Regions from separate parts of the Pseudarthrobacter sp. L19 genome, predicted to be linked through region 1. Evidence: predicted binding sites of a transcription regulator. Region 1 holds the regulator's gene; the other holds the start of a gene.
The links. Region 1 encodes HrcA, which represses chaperone genes, less so after heat shock. Its sites were predicted from a motif close to TTNGCACTCGNNNNNNNCGAGTGCNAA; they were not measured.
Positions count from the first base shown of each region.

Region 2: a site for HrcA is predicted at 2,685-2,711, ahead of groL (chaperonin GroEL). Genes of this name have one in related genera too.

Region 1 is NZ_CP193935.1:2,899,145-2,908,833, forward strand. It holds gene lepA (translation elongation factor 4) at 1-1,814, shown strand, start outside; gene hemW (radical SAM family heme chaperone HemW) at 1,817-3,055, shown strand; gene ACRQ5B_RS13880 (DUF4870 domain-containing protein) at 3,147-3,566, opposite strand; gene ACRQ5B_RS13885 (DUF3097 domain-containing protein) at 3,694-4,551, opposite strand; gene hrcA (heat-inducible transcriptional repressor HrcA) at 4,794-5,807, shown strand; gene dnaJ (molecular chaperone DnaJ) at 5,874-7,004, shown strand; gene ACRQ5B_RS13900 (16S rRNA (uracil(1498)-N(3))-methyltransferase) at 7,007-7,798, shown strand; gene ACRQ5B_RS13905 (GerMN domain-containing protein) at 7,864-8,772, opposite strand; gene ACRQ5B_RS13910 (PhoH family protein) at 9,263-9,689, shown strand, end outside.
Region 2 is NZ_CP193935.1:626,091-638,104, forward strand. It holds gene ACRQ5B_RS02810 (RNase H family protein) at 1-720, opposite strand, end outside; gene groL (chaperonin GroEL) at 874-2,511, opposite strand; gene ACRQ5B_RS02820 (ABC transporter substrate-binding protein) at 2,798-4,030, opposite strand; gene ACRQ5B_RS02825 (cold-shock protein) at 4,150-4,353, opposite strand; gene ACRQ5B_RS02830 (LytR C-terminal domain-containing protein) at 4,520-5,158, opposite strand; gene ACRQ5B_RS02835 (DUF3263 domain-containing protein) at 5,261-5,506, opposite strand; gene ACRQ5B_RS02840 (uracil-DNA glycosylase) at 5,777-6,553, shown strand; gene ACRQ5B_RS02845 (siderophore-interacting protein) at 6,659-7,501, shown strand; gene ACRQ5B_RS02850 (threonine/serine ThrE exporter family protein) at 7,542-9,038, opposite strand; gene ACRQ5B_RS02855 (lipid II:glycine glycyltransferase FemX) at 9,071-10,144, opposite strand; gene ACRQ5B_RS02860 (TspO/MBR family protein) at 10,278-10,841, shown strand; gene ACRQ5B_RS02865 (L-serine ammonia-lyase) at 10,851-12,014, opposite strand, start outside.

The DNA.
Region 1 (9,689 bases):
CAGATCCGGCCCTCATCCGGAACTTCTGCATCATTGCGCACATTGACCACGGCAAGTCCACGCTGGCCGACCGGATGCTCCAGTTCACCGGCATCGTCCAGTCCCGTGACATGAAGGCCCAGTACCTGGACCGCATGGACATCGAACGTGAGCGCGGCATCACCATCAAGTCGCAGGCCGTCCGGATGCCGTGGGAGCTCGAGGGCACCAGCTACGCGCTGAACATGATCGATACCCCCGGCCACGTCGACTTCACCTATGAGGTGTCCCGGTCCCTGGCCGCCTGTGAGGGCGCCGTGCTGCTGGTCGACGCCGCGCAGGGCATTGAGGCGCAGACCCTCGCCAACCTCTACCTGGCGATGGAAAACAACCTCACCATCATTCCGGTCCTGAACAAGATCGACCTGCCGGCCGCCCAGCCGGAGAAGTACGCCGAGGAACTCGCCAACCTGATCGGCGGTGACCCGGAGGACGTGCTGCGGGTCTCAGGCAAGACCGGCGCCGGCGTCGAGGCCCTCCTGGACAAGATTGTCCGCGACCTGCCCGCCCCGGTCGGCGATCCCGATGCCCCCGCCCGGGCCATGATCTTCGACTCGGTATATGACACCTACCGCGGCGTGGTGACCTACGTCCGCGTCGTCGACGGCATGCTCCACCCCCGCGAACGCATCCAGATGATGTCCACCCGGGCCACCCACGAACTCCTGGAGATCGGTGTCAGCTCCCCGGAGCCCACGCCGTCCAAGGGCCTGGGCGTCGGCGAGGTGGGCTACCTGATCACCGGCGTGAAGGACGTCCGCCAGTCCAAGGTGGGCGACACCGTCACCAACATGGCCAAGCCCGCCACGCAGTCGCTGGCCGGCTACGCGGATGCAAAGCCGATGGTTTTCTCCGGTCTTTACCCGCTGGACGGCACCGACTACCCGGTGCTGCGCGATGCACTCGAGAAGCTGATGCTCAACGACGCCGCGCTGGTCTACGAACCGGAGACCTCCGCCGCGCTGGGCTTCGGCTTCCGCGTGGGCTTCCTGGGCCTGCTGCACCTGGAAATCACCCGGGAACGGCTGGAACGCGAATACAACCTGGACCTGATCTCCACCGCCCCGAACGTCGAGTACGAGGTCACGCTGGAGGACAAGAAGGTCATCCACGTGACCAACCCCAGCGAGTACCCCACGGGCAAGGTGGCCGAGGTCCGCGAACCGATGGTCTCAGCGACCATCCTCGCGCCGAACGAGTTTGTCGGCGCCATCATGGAGCTCTGCCAGAGCCGCCGCGGCGTCATGGGCGGCATGGACTACCTCTCCGAGGACCGCGTCGAAATCCGCTACCGGCTCCCGCTGGCCGAGATCGTCTTCGACTTCTTCGACATCCTCAAGTCCCGCACCCGCGGCTACGGCTCGCTGGACTGGAAGGCCGACGGCGACCAGGTCGCCGACCTGGTCAAGGTCGACATCATGCTCCAGGGCGAGCAGGTGGACGCGTTCAGCGCCATCACCCACCGGGACAAGGCCTACGCCTACGGTGTGATGATGACCGGCAAGCTGCGTGAACTGATCCCGCGGCAGCAGTTCGAGGTGCCCATCCAGGCCGCCATCGGCTCCCGCATCATCGCCCGCGAGAGCATCCGCGCCATCCGCAAGGACGTGCTCGCCAAGTGCTACGGCGGTGACATCACCCGAAAGCGCAAACTGCTCGAGAAGCAGAAGGAAGGCAAGAAGCGCATGAAGATGGTGGGCCGCGTCGAGGTGCCGCAGGAGGCGTTCATCGCCGCCCTGACCACGGAAGAATCCAAGGACAAGGCCAAGAAGTAACCATGCCAAGCGCACTACCCCTCGGCGACCCCGCGCCGTCGGACGGGCTGTTGCCCGCCCAGGCGCTGGAGGGCGCCGGGGGCCGGGCCTTCGGGCTTTACGTCCACATCCCGTTCTGCGCGGTGCGCTGCGGCTACTGCGACTTCAACACCTACACCGCCACGGAACTCGGCGGCGGGGCGTCCCAAGATGCCTATGCCGAGACCGCCGTGGCGGAGGTCGGGTTCGCGGCCCGCGCCCTGACTGCCTCCGGGCTGCCGGAGCGTCCGCTGAGCACCGTCTTCTTCGGCGGCGGCACCCCCACCCTGCTTCCCGCGGAAGACCTGGCCCGCATCCTGCGTGCCGCAATCGACACCTGGGGCCTGGCCCCCGGCGCCGAGGTGACCACCGAGGCGAACCCGGACTCGGTGACCCGCGAGTCCCTGCAGCTGCTGGCCGACGCCGGCTTCACCCGCGTGTCTTTCGGGATGCAGTCCGCCGTGCCGCACGTCCTCAAGGTCCTGGACCGGACCCACACGCCCAGCCGGGTGCCTCTGGTGGTCGAATGGGCCAGGGAGGCCGGGCTGGCCGTCAGCCTCGACCTGATCTACGGCACGCCCGGCGAGTCGCTGGAGGACTGGCGCCACTCGCTGGAGACGGCCCTGTCCTACCGCCCGGACCACATCAGCGCCTACGCCCTGATCGTCGAGGAGGGCACGAAGCTCGCCGCCCAGATCCGCCGCGGCGAGGTCCCGGGGATCGACGACGACGACCACGCGGCCAAGTACGAACTGGCCGACGAGCTCATTTCCGTTGCCGGGCTGGGCTGGTACGAGGTCAGCAACTGGGCGGCGACGCCGGAGCAGGCCTGCCGCCACAACCTCGCCTACTGGCGTGGTGACGACTGGTGGGGTATCGGGCCGGGGGCCCACTCGCACGTCGGCGGGGTCCGCTGGTGGAACGTCAAGCACCCCGTCGCCTACGCGGCGCGGCTGGACTCCGGCGCCTCCCCGGCGGCCGGGCGGGATACCCTGGACCCGGAGACCCGCAATATCGAGCGCATCATGCTGGAGGCGCGGCTGGTCTCAGGCCTGGACATCCCCAGCCTGGGCGGACTGGAGGAAACCGGCCGGCACGCGGTCGCGGGATTGATCGCCGATGGGCTCGTGGAACCGGCACAGGCCTTCCGCGGCCGGCTGGTCCTCACGCTGAAGGGACGCCTCCTGGCCGACGCCGTCGTCCGCCGCCTGCTGCCGGACTGACCCCGCCGGGCCAACGAACCGCACACACCAGACAAAAACGGGCACCCCGGGAGAAATCCCGGGGTGCCCGTCAGCGTTGTGGGAACCGGCGCTACTTGATCCAGCGAAGGTTGAACTCGTAGCGGTGCGGCTGGCCACGGTTGACGTGGATGCCGGCAGCCACGGAAAAGCAGGCCAGTGCGATCCAGATGACCGTGGCCAGGACAGCGAACAGGTTGCCCACCACGGGGATGAACACCAGAAGGTTGGCTACCACGGCCGCGATCGTCGGCGGCAGGGTGAAGTTCAGCGCCTCCTTGGACTCCTGGGCGGTAAACGGTCCGCGGTCCTTGAAGATCAGGTAGATCAGCAGCGACGGGATGCAGCCGAGGATGCCGCCGAAGTGCGACAGGGTGGCCCACTGACGGTCCTCGCTGGCGGTCAGGGGAAGCGCATTTGCGGGAACGCCATGGTACTGCGACTGGCCGTAACCGGCCTGGGGGTCCGTGTGTTCGCGTGCGTCTTCTGCCACGTTTCGTCCTTTGGATTGCGGTGGAGCGTTGGTACCTGTGCGGGCGCGGCCACCGCCAAAACGTGGCGGCCACCGTATCAAGAATACTTGCTTGGGCGCCGTCGCCCGCCACCTCGCCGGACGGACCCTACTGTCCCGGGGCGGTGAGGAAGTCGATGACCTCCTCCACCCGGCCCAGCAGCGAGGGTTCCAGGTCGGCGTAGCTGCGGACGGCGCCGAGGAGTTTCTGCCAGCCCAAACCGATGTCCTCCTTGGTGCTGTGCGGCCAGCCGAAAGCGGTCAGGATGCCGGTCTTCCAGTCCACGCCGCGGGGGATCACCGGCCAGCGTTCGATGCCCAGCACGGACGGCCGGATGGCCTGCCAGACGTCGATGTAGGGATGGCCGACGATCAGGACGTTGCCGCGGGCGCCGGGGGAGGCCATGACGGCCTCGGCGATCCTGGACTCCTTGGAGTCGGCCACCAGGTGGTCCACCAGGACGCCGAGGCGGCGGCCGGGACCCGGGCGGAAGTCCTTGACCGCGGCGGCGAGATCGTCGATGCCGTGCAGGGGCTCGACGACGATGCCCTCGACCCGGAGGTCGTCGCCCCAGACCTTCTCGACCAGTTCGGCGTCGTGCTTGCCCTCAACCCAGATCCGGCTGGCCTTGGCCACCTGCGCCCGCTGGCCTTCCACGCGAAGCGAGCCGGACGCCGTGCGCGTCCCGGCCGCCGGTCCAGCGGCCGCCCGGGGTGCCGGCGGCATCAGCCGGATGGGCCGGCCCTCCAAGAGGAAGCCGTAGCCGAGGCGGAAGGTCCGGGACTTCCCGCGCCGGTCCTCGAGTGCCACGACGTGCATGCCGCCGGACTTCTCCACCCGCGTGACGGCACCCACCCAGCCGGACTGCACGTCCTCGAGGACCATGCCGCGCTGCACCGGGACCTCGGGCAGCTGGGAGGGGGCGGGGGCGGTGAGGTCTTGCGGGCCCCAGTTCTGGAAGGACATCGGTTACACACTGCTTTGCATCGGGGCGGAACTGCAACGGGAACTGCATAGGGCCGGGTAGGTGGCCGGCCGCGCCGGGCAGCCGCCCGGGTTGCCACGGTCACGCCCGGAGCGAATCCAATGCTAACAACGCGGCCGGACATATTAGACTGGTTAGCACTGAGGCATGCCGAGTGCTAACCCCCGGGTTCTTCCGGGCGGCGGGCGCCGGTTGACGGTTGAGGCTCGATTGGAGGTGCGGCGTGAGCGAACCACGCAAACTCGAAGTGCTGCGCGCCATCGTGGAGGACTACGTCCATTCCCGTGAACCCGTGGGCTCCAAGGCGCTGGTGGAACGCCACCACCTGGGCGTCTCCAGCGCAACGATCCGCAACGACATGGCCGCGCTGGAAGACGAGGGGCTGATCACCGCCCCGCACACCAGCGCCGGCCGGATCCCCACGGACAAGGGCTACCGGCTCTTCGTGGACCGCATCTCCGCGGTCAAGCCGCTGTCCCCGGCGGAGCGGCGGGCCATCCAGGCCCTGCTGGAGGGCTCAGAGGACCTCGACGACGTCCTGGACCGGACGGTGCGCCTGCTGGCGCAACTGACCAACCAGGTGGCCGTGGTGCAGTACCCGCTGCTCAGCCGGGCCCGGGTGCGGCACATCGAGTTCGTGTTGCTGGCACCGCGGAAAGTGCTGGCAGTGCTTATCGCTGACACCGGCAAGGTCGAACAGCGCGTCATCGACGTCGGCCAGGACCTTGGCGACGAGACCCTCGCCGAGCTGCGGGGAGTCTTCCTCGGCCGGCTGGGCGGCACCCCGTTGAGCCTGCTCCCGCAGACCCTGCCCGACGTCGTCGACAGCACCGCCCCCGCCCGCCGCGGCGCCGCCCAGGCGCTGGCCCGCGGACTTGAGGCGCTGGCCGCCAGCAGCCGCGAGGAGCGGATGGTCATGGCCGGCACGGCCAACCTGGCCCGCTCCAACGTTGACTTTCCGCTGAGCATCGGCCCCGTCCTCGAGGCCCTCGAGGAGCAGGTGGTCATGCTCCGGCTGCTCTCGGACATGGCGGAGGACCCCCGCGGCGTGACCGTCAGCATTGGTCGGGAGAACCCCTATGACGGGCTCTCCGAGGCCTCCGTGGTGGCCACCGGGTACGGACCGGACGCCACCGCCAAGGTGGGCATCCTCGGCCCCACCCGGATGGATTACCCCACCACCATGGCCGCCGTCCGCGCGGTGGCCCGCTACCTTTCACGGATCCTCGGCCCCTGACCGGCCGGATCCACCACCAGTCTTGTCGCCCAGCACCGGCAGTACAAAAAGGAAGAGATACACACTTTGAGCAGCCACTACGACGTTCTTGGAGTCTCCCGCGAAGCAACCGGCGAGGAAATCAAGAAGGCCTACCGCAAACTCGCGCGGACCCTGCACCCGGACGTTAACCCGGGCGAGGACGCGTCCGAGCGCTTCAAGGCGGTCACCCACGCCTACGAGGTGCTCTCCGACCCGCAGAAGCGCCGCGTCTACGACACCACCGGCAACGAGAACGGCACGGACAACGGCTTCGGCGGCGGCAGCTACGCCGGCCAGGGCTTCGCGTTCCAAGACATCTTTGAGACCTTCTTCGGCGGCGCCGCCGGAGCCGGCGGCCCGGCCTCCCGCGTCCGCCGCGGCCAGGACGCGCTGATCAGCGTCCGGATCGAGCTGCGCGACGCCGTCTTCGGCGTCAACAAGAAGCTCGAGGTGGACACCGCCGTCACCTGCCCCACTTGTGAGGGCTCCTGCTGCCGCGAGGGCAGCCACCCGGAACGCTGCGACATCTGCGGCGGCAGCGGCCAGGTCCAGCGCCCGGTCCGCTCCATCCTGGGCCAGGTCATGACCACCGCCCCCTGCGGCAGCTGCGAGGGCTTCGGCACCGTCATCAAGGATCCCTGCAACGAGTGCGCCGGCCAGGGCCGGATCCGCAGCCGCCGGTCCCTGACCGTCAAGGTCCCCGCCGGCGTCGCCACCGGCACCCGGATTCAGCTCTCCGGCCAGGGCGAGGCCGGCCCGGCGGGCGGCCCCTCGGGCGACCTGTACGTGGAGATCCGGGTCAACAACGACGCGACCTTCGTCCGCGAGGGCGACGACCTGCACGCCAGCCTCACCATTCCGATGACGGCCGCTGCCCTCGGCACCGAGCTGACCCTGGACACCTTCGACGGCCAGCAGGAAATCGACGTCAAGAGCGGCACCCAGTCCGGCGAGGTCATCACCCTGCGCGGCCTCGGCGTCACCCACCTGCGCGGCTACGGCCGCGGGGACCTCAAGGTCCACCTCCAGGTCGAGACCCCCGCCAAGCTCGACGCCGCCCAGGAAGACCTGATGCGCCAGCTGGCCAAGCTCCGCGGCGAACAGTTCACCGAGGGCAAGCTGGCCGCCAGCGGCGGGGTCTTCGCCAAGCTGCGGGACCGCCTCGGTAACCTGTAGCGGTGAGCAACCCGGTCTTCTTCACCCCCGCCGGAACCCTGGACCACCAGGCCCCCGGCTCCACCTTCGTGCTGGACGGCGCCGAGGCGCGGCACGCCGTCACGGTCAAACGCCTCACGGCGGGGGAGCAGGTCGACATCGCCGACGGCGCCGGCCGCCGGATCACCGGCACGGTCACCGCCGCCGGGCCCCAGGAGCTGACGCTCGAGTGCGCCGCGGTCAACGATGAGCCGCGCCCGGCGGTGCGGCTCATTCTGGTGCAAGCCCTGGCGAAGGGCGACCGGGATGAACTCGCGGCCGAGACCGCGACCGAGCTGGGGATCGACGCCGTCGTCCCGTGGCAGGCCGAACGGTCGATCGTCCGCTGGAAGCCCGAGCGTGCCGCGAAGGCGCACGCCAAGTGGCAGTCCGTGGTGACGGCGGCGGCGAAGCAGGCCCGCCGGGCCTGGATCCCCGAGGTCCGCGCCGCGGTGGACGGCGGCTCGCTGCAGGCGGCCGTGGCCGACACGGTGGCATCCGCCGGGCTGGCAGTGATCCTGCACGAGGACGCCGTCCGGCCCCTGCGCCGTGTGCTGGCCGACTGGCAGGAGAGCGTTGGTAGCGCGGACGACGCCGCGGCGCCGCGCGAGGTGCTGATGATTGTCGGACCGGAGGGCGGGATCAGCCCGCGGGAGGTTACCCGGCTCTGTGATGCGGGGGCCGTGACCGCGCTGCTGGGGCACCACGTGCTGCGGTCCTCCACCGCCGGGCCCGCGGCGACCGTGCTGGCCAGCGACGTCCTGGGCCGCTGGTAGCGGCTACCCGGCTGGCGGCTTAGCGGTCTATTTGACCGTGCTATTTGACGGGGCTATTTACCCGGCTATTTAACCGTGAAGCCGCGGGTGTCGACGTTGAGGTCGGTGGCCTTGCCGTTCGCGTCCACCTGCGCGACCCGCGCCTCGTAGCTGCCCGGCCCCAAGTTGAGGGTGAAGCTGAACAGGCCCGACTGCTGGGCATCCGCGGCCGCGGTCATCATGCCGCTCTGGTACGGGGTCTTGGCGGTGCCGTCGACCTTCTGGATCTCCCAGCGGAGCTTCCCGCCCGGTGATGTGCTGCGGCCGGAGATCTTCACCGCGCCGTCGGCCACGGTGGTGCCCTCCTGCGGGTCGATGATCCACACCGGCGCCACCATGCCGGCGCTGCGGGAGGTGGGCGCGCCCAGCCGGACCCGGTTGAACGCGACATAGTCGGTGTGGCCGTCCACCAGGATGACCACCTGGATCTGCTGCCCGGAGTCCGTGAGGCCGGCGCTGGCAGCGGCGGCGGTGGCCGTGTAGACCAGCTGCTGGATGGCGCGCTCGGCCATGTCGGCGTCGAGGTTGCTGTTGAACGCGTCGGAGGACACGTCCACCGTGATGGTGTTCTTGCCGGAGATCGAGGTGGCGAGCTTGCGGGGGTTCTGCCACGGGGTGAAGAAGTCAGGGTCCAGGGGCTTCTGGGACATCATCACCCGCAACGCGCGGGTCACGGGGTTGTCGTCCTCGGAGACGTCGCGGAATTCGCGGTAGAGGAAGACGTTGTTGTTGCTGCGGCCGATCCAGTACACCGGGGCCTTGTTGGAGGCCTGCGCGGATTCCAGCGGGGCGCTCGTGGCGGTGGTCCCGTCCGCGGGTCCCGGCACCGTCTGCGTGGGGGAGCCGGCGTCGGTGATGTCCTGCCGGGGGTTGGCGACGCAACCGGAGAGCACCAGGGACGCGGGCAGCACGAACAGCAGCAGGCCGCGGCGCATGCGCCGTGCCGCTGTCGCGGTCCTCGTGCCCTGACTGCTGGCGCCCTTGTTGCCGATTGCGGTGCTCCCTCTCCCTGAGGTCGTCTGTGTGCGGGCCGTTGCCGGTCGTGACCGATAGGCCCAATCCAGCATGGCACAGGGGAGGTTTCCGCCGGCGGGGAAGCGGGGCGCCCGAACAAACTGCAACGGGAACGATATGAGGCCGATATGAAGTTGATACCTAAAGCCCGCTAACCGCATCCCTCGAGGGGTCGAGGGGCCGTCGAAGATGCGTCGAAAAGGCTTCTCGGAAGCGGCCGGAGACGACGACGGTCCGGTGTTGGGGTGGCCCGTCCGGCCGGGCCGGGAGCGCGGCACGGCGGCGGTCTCCTGACGTAAGATGGGAGGACCGCCGGACCCGGCGACGCCGCACCTCACGGCGGCCAGACGGGAGCGGCGGCGACGAAGCATATTCGAGCTGGAGGGAACCAGAGGCCCGCGGGCCATCACCATGACTGAAGCAGCCAACGGCAAGGCCCGGACCACCTCGGGCGAACGCACCACCGGGGAATTTCCCCACTCCGTCCCAGGCGTGCGGACGGAGGTCGTGGTCTTCGAGAACTCGGGCCAGATGGTGCAGTCCCTGGGCAGCCACGACGAGGCGCTGCGCTTCATCGAATCGCAGTACCCCGGCGTCGACTTCCACGTCCGCGGCAACGAGCTCTCCATCAGTGGCCCGCCGGCGGACGTCCCCCGGATTATGCGGCTCCTGAACGAGGTGCGCGGGCTGGTGGCCCGCGGCACGGTGATCACCCCGGCCGTCCTGCAGCAGCTGGTCTCCATGCTCCGCAGCCAGTCGCTGCAGAACCCGGTGGAGGTGCTGACCACCAACATCCTCTCCAGCCGCGGCAAGACCATCCGGCCCAAGACGCTGAACC
Region 2 (12,014 bases), 1.2 Mb from region 1:
GATCTGCTCCGGTTCCTGCGCCGTGGCTGCGGCCGCGGTCTGGTCCGCCAGCTCGCTGAACAGGTCGGGTTCGGTGTACCCGTCCGGGCCGCCGAAGAGGGTGGGCTCGTCGAAGGCCACTGGTGCAGGGGCGGCCGCGGCGGCCGTCGCCGTGGGCGGCGTGGTTGGGCGGCCGGAGCCGCCGGCCGGGGCCTGGGCGGTTGCCGGGGCGGTTGTCTGCGAGGGCGCTGCCTGCGGGGCCGCCGGGGTGCCGGGGCGGACGAAACCGGGGCCCTGCCGGACGGCGACACCCTGCTGGTAGGCCACTGCGGCGCCGCGGGCACGGTCGTCCGCGGCCTCGTTGAGTTCGTGGCCGGCGTGTCCGCGGACCCATTCGAACCTATATTTGCGGCCGACGAGGGCCCGGTCGATGTCCTTCAGCAGCTCCACATTGAGCACGGGTTTGCCATCGGATTTCTTCCAGCCCTTCCGCTTCCAGCCCGGCATCCACTTGGTCACCGAGTTGATCACATACTGGCTGTCGCAGAGGATGTGCAGCTCCTCGTCGGCGAGGTGGGCAGTGGAACGGAAGAGGTCCAGCACGGCCATCAGCTCGCCCTGGTTGTTGGTGCCGTGCGGCCAGCCGCCGGCATGCCAGCAGTTGTCATTCACGTACCAGGCCCATCCGGCCGGGCCGGGGTTTCCAAGGGCCGAACCGTCGGCCGCAGCTGTAATCGTCACTGCACTATCCTGCCAGACCTGCCCGCCTTCGCTGCTCCCTGATCCCCGGCGCGGGCGGCTCAAACGCCGGCGGCGGCCCCACCGCAAGGTGGGACCGCCGTCGTCGTTGTACCGGGGCCGGCAGCGGACTGCCGGCCGGGGTGGGCCGGGTGGCTAGAAGCCGCCCATACCGCCCATGCCGCCCATGTCGTCGCCGCCGCCCATGGCCGGAGCGTTCTTCTCCGGCTTGTCGGCCACGACGGCCTCGGTGGTGAGGAACAGGCCGGCGATGGAGGCCGCGTTCTGCAGGGCAGAGCGGGTGACCTTCACCGGGTCGTTGATGCCGGCAGCCAGCAGGTCGACGTATTCGCCGGTGGCGGCGTTCAGGCCGTGGCCGGCAGCGAGGCCGCGGACCTTGTCCACCACAACGCCCGGCTCGAGTCCGGCGTTGAAGGCGATCTGCTTCAGCGGAGCGTCGATGGCAACGCGGACGATGTTCGCACCGGTAGCCTCGTCACCCGAGAGCTGCAGGTTGGCGAACGCCTTGGCGCCAGCCTGGATCAGGGCCACGCCACCGCCGGCGACGATGCCCTCTTCGACGGCAGCCTTCGCGTTGCGGACGGCGTCCTCGATGCGGTGCTTACGTTCCTTGAGCTCAACCTCGGTTGCGGCACCGGCCTTGATGACTGCAACGCCGCCGGCCAGCTTGGCCAGGCGCTCCTGCAGCTTCTCGCGGTCGTAGTCGGAGTCGGAGTTCTCGATCTCGGCGCGGATCTGGGACACGCGGCCGGCGATCTGGTCGGCGTCGCCGGCACCTTCGACAATGGTGGTCTCGTCCTTGGTGACAACAACCTTGCGGGCCTTGCCGAGCAGCTCCAGGCCGGCGGTCTCAAGCTTGAGGCCGACTTCCTCGGAGATGACCTGGCCACCGGTGAGGATGGCGATGTCGGCCAGCTGGGCCTTGCGGCGGTCACCGAAGCCCGGAGCCTTGACGGCGACGGACTTGAAAGTGCCGCGGATCTTGTTGACGATCAGGGTGGCCAGTGCCTCGCCCTCGATGTCTTCGGCGATGATCAGCAGCGGCTTGTTGGACTGCATGACCTTCTCGAGGACAGCAACCAGTTCCTTGACGTTGGAGATCTTGGAGTTGACGATCAGGATGTACGGGTCTTCGAGGACCGTTTCCTGGCGCTCGGCGTCGGTGACGAAGTAGGCGGAGATGTAGCCCTTGTCGAAGCGCATGCCTTCGGTGAGCTCCAGCTCGAGGCCGAAGGTGTTGGACTCCTCGACCGTGATGACGCCTTCCTTGCCGACCTTGTCCAGGGCCTCGGCAATGAGGGCACCGATCTCGTTGTCGCCGGCGGAGATGGACGCGGTGGCGGCGATCTCTTCCTTGGTCTCGATTTCCTTGGCGGAGGCCAGGAGCTCGGCGGTGACGGCGTCGACAGCCTTCTCGATGCCGCGCTTGAGGGACAGCGGGTCAGCGCCGGCCGCGACGTTGCGCAGGCCTTCCTTGACCAGGGCCTGGGCCAGCACGGTGGCGGTGGTGGTACCGTCGCCGGCGACGTCATCCGTCTTCTTGGCAACTTCCTTGACCAGCTCGGCGCCGATCTTCTCGTACGGGTCGTCCAGCTCGATCTCCTTGGCGATGGAAACACCATCGTTGGTGATCGTGGGGGCGCCCCACTTCTTCTCGAGGACGACGTTGCGTCCACGCGGGCCGAGGGTGACCTTGACGGCGTCGGCGAGGATGTTCAGGCCCCGCTCAAGACCGCGGCGTGCCTCTTCATCAAATGCAATGATCTTGGCCATAACGGCAGTAGTCCTTTCGGGACAGTCGTTAAAGAATGAACCTTGGCGTCGGTGCCCGCGACGGACGATACCTGCCCGGCAGCCTCTGTATGCCGCCGGACCGGGATCTCACCCAGCCAGGTGTTTCCTTTGCTCCCGCGGCACCGATGCCGTGTCCGGACCGGGGCCCGGCGTTAGCAGTCGATGAGCGGGAGTGCTAACTCCATAATTAGCACTCCCCCGGGGAGAGTGCAAGAAGGCTTCGCGCTCCGGGGCCTGTCCCCGCGGGGCGCTTCGCCGAGGGCGATCAGGACCCGCCGCTGCGGGCCGTTTCGCTGCCGGTCATCTTCGCCGTGTTGTCCGGCCCGTAGGTGTAAACCATGTAGGCCGCGGCGGTCACGTCGCCGTTGCTATCGAAGTTCACGGGCCCGGACTGGCCCTCGTAATTGGGGCGCTTGCCGGCGTGGAGGGCGTCGAGACACTCCTTGTACGTGTGGCAGTCGGCGGCCTCTCCGCCAGCGGAGCCCTCCGCCCCCGCGGCGTTACCGCCGGAGACGGCGATGAGGCGGGAGGCGATGGAGGTGCCGGCGTCGTCCTGGGCCGCGGCGGCGGCGATCGCGGCGAGGTTGACGGCGTCGTAGGCCTCCGCGGCGAAGGTCATGTCCTTGAGCCCGGGGTCGATGCCGACCAGGCCTGCCTGGAACTGCGCGCTGGGGAACGTGCCGGGGAGGACTCCGCGGGCACCGTCCAGGGCGTGGGAGCCCAGGCCTTGGCCGTACTCGCCCACGGCGCCGTCGGAGAGCACCAGCTTCTTCCCCGCGAGTCCGGCGTTGTTGAGTTCGGCGATGGCGCCCTGCGCACCCTGCCGGGCGATGAGGACGACGGCGTCGGGCGCGGCGGCCTTGGCCGCGGTCGCGGCCTGTTGTGCCTGGCCGGCCGGGAATTCGGCGTCGATGGGCGTGCCGAAACCGGCGGACTTCGCCGCGGCGGCAACCGCCGCGGAGACCTCCTTGCCGTAGCTTCCGGCCTCGTGCAGGACGGCGACCGTCTTGGCGCCGCCGTCCTTGGCGAGCTTGACCAGGATGGAGGCCTGGGCGACGTCGGCGGCGGCGGTGCGGAAGTAGTAGCCGCCGCTCCGGTAGCTGCTGAGTCCCGGCGCGGCGTTCGCCGGGGAGATCATGGCGATTTTGGCTTTGGAGAGCACGTCGATCGCGGCGGCGGCGTGGCTGGAATCCGTGGGGCCGATGACGACGTCGGCCTTGGCCGCCACGAGGGTCTTGGCCTGGGCGGCGGTGTCGGAACTGATGGTTTCGGGGAGCAGTTCCACGGGCTTGCCCTTGTGGCCGCCGGCGGCGTTGATCTCCTTGATGGCGAGTTTGACCGCCGCCAACTGCGGGGCGTTGAGGAAGCTCTGGTCCCCGGTGTTGTCCAGCAGCACGCCGATCCGCAGGGTTCCGTCCCCGCTGGCCTCGGCGGCGTCCGTTCTGGCGTTGCCGGTGGCGCCGGAGCACCCGGTGAGGGCCAAGGCGGAGGCAAGCAGGGTGGAAAGGACGACGGCGGGGCGGCCGGTCGGCCGATGGCTGGCTACTCGTCGGCTGGCGGTTCGTCGGTCAGCGTTCGTCTGCGCCGCGGCGGTCAGCGCTGGGTCAGGACGGGCCACTAGGCGGGCCTGACGCTCTCGGCCTGCGGGCCCTTTTCGCCTTCGCCGACCTCAAGTTCAACGCGCTGCCCCTCGGCAAGCGCACGGTAGCCCTCGCCGGCGATGGCGGACCAGTGGACGAAGACGTCGATGCCCGAGCCGTCCACGGTGATGAAGCCGTAGCCCTTCTCCGCGTTGAACCACTTGACGGTGCCCAGAGCCATCGTTTCCACACTTTCAGCTAGCTTGGCCGCGGTGCACCTCGCTGTGCGCCGCGGAGCGGTCATGAACTCCGGCCACTGTACCCGCCGGCCCCGGGCGCGCCGGTCCGCGCGTCACGGGGTCGGCCGGAACGTTATGCAGGCGTAACCGGTCCGGACGGGGACCGGGTCAGCGGTAGCCGGGGCCCAGGACGACGACCAGGGGCATCTTGAAATCGGCCGAATCGACCAGGGTGGCGATCCCCAGCAGGGCGGCGAGTTCCTCGGCGTTGGCCTTCTGGGCGGCGCCGTTGTAGTAGACCACGGAGGTCTGCTGCCGCGGACCGGTCCAGTTGCCGAGCGGGCCCAGGACCCAGCCGTCGGAGGTGACCATGCTGCCGACGCGGCCGGCAAGGCCCGCCGTCGTCGTGCCGTTGTAGACCGCCACCGGCTGCGTCTTGTCGACGGCGGCCGCGGTGGCCGTCGGGGCGGGGGTGGTGCCGGAGGAAGCGGCAGCCACCGTGCTGCCCGGGTCGCTGGTGGGGGACGTCGTCGGCTGCACGGTCGGGGCCGCGGTGGGCTGCGCGGTGGCGGACGCGGCGGCCGTGGCGCTGCTCTTATCCGCGGCCATCGCCGTTCCGCCGGCGGGACCGAACCCCAGCCGGGGCAGCAGCAGGAAGGCCACCAGGCCGACGGCCAGGGCGAACGCTCCTACGGAAAGGATGGGTGCCAGCCCGCGGGACTTGGCGGCCGCGACGGTGCGGTGAACCCCTTGGCGCGTGGAGGTCTCCGGGACCCGGTCGAATTCATCCCGTGGGTATCTGGTCATGGTGAAGCGCTGTCCTTGCTGATTTCTAGTGGTCCGCGGCCGGAACCGGTGCAGATTCCGGGACTCCGGCGCCGCGTTCTTCCCGGGGCGTACCCGGCGGGTTCAGGCGTCCGAACCCAGGCGCCGGGCCGTGCGGGCACGTTGTCGTGACGTACGTAGTCTACGCAATCGCTTCACCAGCATCGGGTCATGGGCCAGGGCGGCCTCGGTGTCGATGAGGGCGTTGAGGATCTGGTAATAGTGCGTGGCGGACAGGTCGAAGAGCTCACGGACGGCCTGTTCCTTGGCCCCGGCGTACTTCCACCACTGCCGTTCAAGCGCCAGCATTTCCTTGTCGCGGCTGCTCAGCCCGGACTCGGCCGGTCCGGCTTCCCCGTGGCCTGCGTCGACCGGAACGTCGTCCGCCGTCGCGTTGTCCGGCACTGCTTCGGCCACGGCTCACTCCCTGCTCGCTGTTGTGGATTCCTCCCCATGCTACGGGCGAATAACAGCCCTGTCATTCGCCCGGCGCCGTGCCGTGCCGGAGGTCTGCTCGGATCGCCTGCCCTGAACGCCGCCGCTCGCGCCTGCCAGAATGAGGGAGTGAGCGATACCCCGCAGACCGAAGCCCTGTTTCCCCTGGATGCCGTTCCCGGCGCAATCGGCGGGGCGCCGCAGGGCCCCGCCGACGGCGACGGCGGTTTTGCCGCGCTGGTCCGGCGGCCGCTGGGCGAGCTGGTGGCCCGGGATTGGGTGGCCGCCCTGGAACCGGTGGAACCTCAACTGCGCCGGGCTCTGGAGTTCGTCGCCGCCGAGGCCGCGGCCGGCCGCCAGGTCCTGCCGGCTCCGGACAGGCTGCTCCGGGCTTTCCAGCAGCCGCTCACCGACGTCAGGGTGCTGATCGTGGGCCAGGACCCCTACCCCACCCCCGGCCACCCGATCGGACTGTCCTTCGCCGTCGAGGGCCACACCCGTCCCCTCCCTCGCAGCCTGGCCAACATCTACAAGGAACTCGACGCCGATCTGGGCCTGCCGCCGCGTATCCACGGCGACTTGAGCCGCTGGACGGGGCAGGGCGTGCTGCTGCTGAACCGGGCGCTCAGCGTGCGGGCCGGTGCCGCCGGATCGCACCGGAACAAGGGCTGGGAAGAGGTCACGGCCGCCGCCATCCGCGCCGTCGTTGACCGCACGGACCCCCAGGGCGGGCCGGTCCCGCTGGTCGCCATCCTGTGGGGCAAGGATGCGGAGTCCGTCCGGCCGCTGCTGGGCGGGACCGCCGTCGTCAGCAGCCCGCATCCGAGCCCGCTCTCGGCCGCACGGGGCTTCTTCGGATCCCGGCCGTTCAGCCGGGCCAACGAGCTGCTGGCCGCCCAGGGCGCGGCGCCGGTCGACTGGGAACTGCCGCCGCTGCCTTAAGCCTCCCTGGACCCCGGCGCGGCCCCTCCGTCCCGTCTGTGAAGGGGCGGCAGTCCCGGCGCCTGGGCGGACAAGAAGGAGGCACGGTTGGCTAGGCTTAGCCGCATGACTTCTGTACCCGCCGCCACCTCCGCCAACCGGAACTCCCGGCCCCAGACCACCCTGACGGTGCTGCGGCGCGAACAGCTCTCCCCGCACATGGTGCGGATCATCGCCGGCGGCCCCGGCTTCGCGGACTACCGCAACAACGCGTACGTGGACCGCTACGTCAAGATCGCCTTCCCGCAGCCCGGCGTGGACTACCCCCAGCCCCTGGACCTGTGGGCGATCCGTGAGACCCATCCCCGGGAGCAGTGGCCCTACACCCGCACCTACACGGTCCGCTGGGTGGACGAGGCGGCCGAGGAGCTGGCCATCGACTTCGTGATCCATGGGGATGAGGGACTCGCCGGGCCCTGGGCCGCATCGGCGCGGGAGGGGGACGCCCTGATCTTCACCGGCCCCGGCGGCGGCTACAACCCGGATCCGGAGGCGGACTGGCACCTCTTCGCAGGGGACGAATCGGCCCTGCCCGCCATCGGCGCGGCCCTGGAGGCCCTCCCCCGCGACGCCCGCGGCCTGGCCTTTCTGGAGGTCGGCTCCGAGGCGGACGTCCTGCCCCTGGCCGCCCCCGCCGGTGTCGAACTGCGCTGGCTCTTCCGCGGGAACGACGCTGGCGCCGACGACGAGCGCCGCCTGGCCGGCGCCGTCGGGTCCGCCGACTGGCCGGAGGGACGCGTCTCGGTCTTCGCGCACGGTGAGCGCGGCGCCATGAAGGCCCTGCGTGAGGTGTTCTTCACCCAGCGGGGGCTGGAACGCGGGCGGGTCTCTCTCTCCGGCTACTGGGCGCGCGGCCGGGTGGAGGACGACTTCCAGGCCGAGAAGAAACTCCCCATCGGCAAGATCTGATCGACCCGGCATCCCGCCAACGGCGCCGGGCGGTGCCGGGCTAGCGGCGCCGGGCCCGGCGCCGCTCGTTGCTGGCCAGGCTGCGGGTCAGCGGCCTGGCGAGGGTATCGCCGAGGACGATGCCCGCGGCCACGCCCAGCACGATGGCCCCGGCGTTGAGCATCCCGCCGGCGCCCATGAGGATTTCCTGCTCCTCGATGGTCAAAACATACATGGAACGGAATATGGTCAGGCCGGGCAGCAGGATCAGCGCCGCGGGCACGGCCACCACCAGCTGCGGGGCGCCCATCCGGAGCGCTACCACCCGGGCCAGCAGGCCGATGACGACGGCGGCGAGGGCCGGGGCGAAGCGCGGCCCGATGCCCAGTGCGGTGCCTCCGATCAGGACGAGGTGGCCGACGACGCCGACCGCCGCCGTCGGCAGCAGCAGCTTTAGTGAGGTCTGCTCCGTCACGCCGATCGCGACGACGGCGATCGCCACCAGCGGCACCAGCACCCAGAGCGGATACCTCGGCGGGAATGTTTCGGTCACGTCGATGGACTGCATGCCCGTCATTGCCCCCACCACGAACCCGACGGCGATCCCAGAGACCAAGGCCCCGAAGGTCAGCATGGTGGAGAGGAAACGGCCGGCGGCGGTGACCGGGAAGCCGTTGATGGCATCCTGCACCGAGGAGACGAGGCGTCCCGTGGGCAGCAGCAGCAGGATGCCGCCCACCACCACGATCGCCGGGGCGATAGTGATCCCCACCGGGCTCCCGAACCGCCAGAGCAGCAGGGCGATGATGGTCACCACGAAGGAGCACGAGGCGGTGATGAAGAAGTCCGGGGTGCGCCAGCGGCCCAGCTGCCGGGCCAGAAGGCTGACCAGAAGGTTGGACAGGAACGCGATCCCGGAGGCCGCGATGCCGCCGCCGAGCACCGCCACGAAGACAGCCGAGAAGACGCCGAAGGCCACGGTGACCATCCAGCGCGGGAACGGCTTGGCGCTGTGGGTGATCTCCTCAAGCCGGCGAACTGCTTCCTCCCGGCCCACCCCGCCGGCCACGATGTCGGTCACCAGCTGGTGGACTTCGGCGAGGCCGGCGTAGTTGTTGGTCCAGGACCGGACCACGCGCAGCAGCGTAATGGGCGTCTGGTCTTTCGGGGCATAGTTGATCGCCACCGACTGGTTGGTGATGTCCACCTCGATGTTCTTCAACCCCAGAGCCGCGGTGATCGCAATAATGCTGGTCTCCACCTCCAGGGCGCCGGCGCCGTACCGGAACATCGATTCCGCGAGCTTGAGCGCGAAATCGATGGTTTTCCGGGCGGACGCGTCCACGCCGCCGACCTGGATCATCGGGTTCGCGTAGGGGCTGCCGGCGAGCCGGTCCACGATGCTCAGCGGCGCCGTCGGCGGGTTCTCCCCCTGGACAAGGCGGCGGAGCATGCGCCGGGCGGCGGCGTTCTGCCGCACCTGCATGGCCGACATCGGTTCGGTGCGGGGCAGGCCGTCCGTCTGCGGTCCGCGGCGGCCCTCGGGGGTCTTGTTCATCCCGGCCATCTCACTTCACCTTGCTGGGCGGTCTAGTAGAACTGCTGGCCGGTGCGGCGGGTGTAGAGCTGGCGGGCGACCCGCTCCCCCGCTGCCGTCCAGGCCTTGTACTTCAACGGGCTGAGGACCTGGTCGTAGCAGCCGACGAAGTCCGTGACGGTCTTGCTGAAGCTGGTCTTGAACAGGCCCAGGCCGTGGAAGGGGTTGGACGTGTCCTTGAGCTTGTCGCTCGGCGGGGTGCCGCAGAAGTCGTACTCGGTGCAGCCGAGCTCCTTCAGCTGGTTGATGGCGGTCCACTGGACCAGGTGGGAGTCGCCGTACTGGCCGCGCTGCTGCAGGGAGCCGCCGTCCTTGTACGTTCCCTTGCGGCCGTAGTTGATGACGAAGGCGCCCACGGACGGGACACCGTTTTCGTAGACGAACATCATCCGGCCCTGGCCGCGCTTGAGGAAGTTGGTCCAGAAGCGCTGGTAGTACCCGAAGTCCCGGACGCGGACCTGGGACTTGGCCTCGACGGTGGTGCTCATCAGGCCGTACATGGCCCGGAAGTTCTCCTCTGTGGGCTCGACAGTGTGCACTTCCACGCCCTCGCGGATGGCGCGGCGGACGGCGTTCCGGCCGCGGGAGTGCAGGTTGCGCAGCAGCTGGTTCTCCTCCGGGGAGATGTCCAGCAGTGCGGTGGAATCGTTGGGCTGCAGGTTGTGGGTCTTAACCAGGCCCGCGCCCTCGATGACGCGCCGGGCGTCGTCGGTGAGGACGACGTCGGGCTCGATCTTGATCGCGAAGACGCCCAGCCGGGCGCGCTTGACGAAGTCGGCGTTGGCCTTGGCGATGCCCGGAATGTCCTCGACGGAGGCGACGTCGGGTCCCTTGATCATGTACCAGAGCTTGCCCAGCACGGGGAAGCTCTTCTCCAGGACCAGGTTGTAGCTGGTGTAGTCGGCCGTCTCGTACACCAGGTGCAGGGGCTTCCAGCCGTAGTGCTGCTTGACCTCGGCGAAGGCCTCCGACTGCAGCAGGTTCCCGCCGTTGGGGTTCGCGGTGACGCGGGCGTCCCAGGTGGCAACCTCTTCGGCGGAGGCAAAGCGGGCGGTGAATTCTCGCAAGGGTGCGGTATCCAATCTTTGCGGGACGAGCTTCGGCGGCATGGCTGGCATGCACCACCAAGTCTATCGGCGTCACGGGTGGCCGGGACGCCGCCCCTGTGGCCGCCAGCGGCTCCCGAGCTAGGCTGAAGGCATGCAACCGCAGCCTGACCCGCAGCCTGAACTAAACGCCTCCCGCCAGGCCGGGCCGGGCGCGTCGGCGCACCGGGGAGCCGGCGCCCAGGTACTGGGCCTGCTTGTGCTGCTCGCAGCCTCCGCGCTGGTTGCCGGACTCAGCGGCCTGGCCTCCGCCAGCAACGTCGACGGCTGGTATGCTTCCGCGGACAAGGCCCCGTGGTCGCCACCGAACTGGGTTTTCGGACCGGTCTGGACGCTGCTCTACACCGTGATGGCGGTGGCGGCGTGGCTGGTGTGGCGCACCCGCGCCGAGGGGACCCGCCGGGCGCTGACCCTCTACGCCGTCCAGCTGGTGCTGAACCTGCTGTGGACACCGGCGTTCTTTGCCCTCTACCCGGCCCTGGGTACGCCGGCGCTGTGGATTGCCCTGGTCATCATCGTGGCGCTGGCCGTGGTCCTGGCGGCAACGCTGGTCCGCTTCCGCCGGATCAGCCGCCCGGCCGGCTTGCTGCTGATCCCCTACCTGGCGTGGGTGGTCTTCGCCTCGACGCTGAACCTGTGGGCGGCCTTCACCAACTGAGTGGTCGCCTCAGCACTCCACGACGTTGACGGCAAGGCCGCCCATGGCGGTCTCCTTGTACTTGGAGCTCATGTCCTTGCCGGTCTCGCGCATGGTCACGATCACCTCGTCGAGGGAGACCCGGTGCGACCCGTCGCCCCAAAGCGCCATCTTGGCGGCGTTGATGGCCTTCGCCGCCGCGATGGCGTTGCGTTCGATGCACGGGATCTGCACCAGTCCGCCGATCGGGTCGCAGGTCAGGCCGAGGTTGTGTTCCATCGCGATTTCGGCGGCGTTCTCCACCTGCTGCGGGGTGCCGCCCATGACCTCGGCGAGGCCGGCGGCGGCCATCGACGACGCCGAGCCCACCTCGCCCTGGCAGCCGACCTCTGCGCCGGAGATGGAGGCTTGTTCCTTGTAGAGGACACCGATGGCACCCGCGGCGAGCAGGAACTTCACCACGGTCTCCTCCCGGTCCTGCTGGGTGGCCTTGTCCATGCCGGGGGCGAAGTGCAGCGCGTAGTAGAGCACGGCGGGGATGATCCCGGCCGCGCCGTTGGTGGGTGCGGTGACGACGCGGCCGCCGGAGGCGTTCTCCTCGTTGACGGCCAGGGCGATCAGGTTCACCCATTCCTGCCAGTACTTCGGATCCCGGAAGTCCGGGTCCTCCTCGCAGCTTTCCTTCATCAGCCGCTCGTGCCAGTCCGGGGCACGGCGCCGGACGTTCAAGCCGCCCGGCAACAGGCCCTTGCGCTTGAGGCTGACGGCCACGCATTCCTCCATCACGGAGTAGATGTGCAGCAGACCGGCGCGGATGTCCTCGGCGGTGCGGATATCCTCCTCGTTGACCAGCATGACGTCGCTGATCCGCAGGGAGGTGTTCCGGCAGTGTTCGAGCAGTTCGGCGGCGGTGCGGAACGGCAGGGGCAGTTCCTTTTTGGATTCGTCGAGTTCCTGCTGCGCCGCTTCCTCCTCGCCCTCGCGGACGATGAAGCCGCCGCCGACGGAGAAGAACGTCGCCTGGTGCAGGATGCCGCCGTCGGCGTTGGAGACGGTGAACGTCATCCCGTTGGTGTGCCGGGGCAGCACCGTGAGGGGGCGGAGCACCATGTCCTTGACCCCGTAGGGAAGTTCGACGGCGCCGGCCAGCTGCAGCGTCCCGGTCCCGGCGATCGCGGCGAGCCGCTCCTCGAC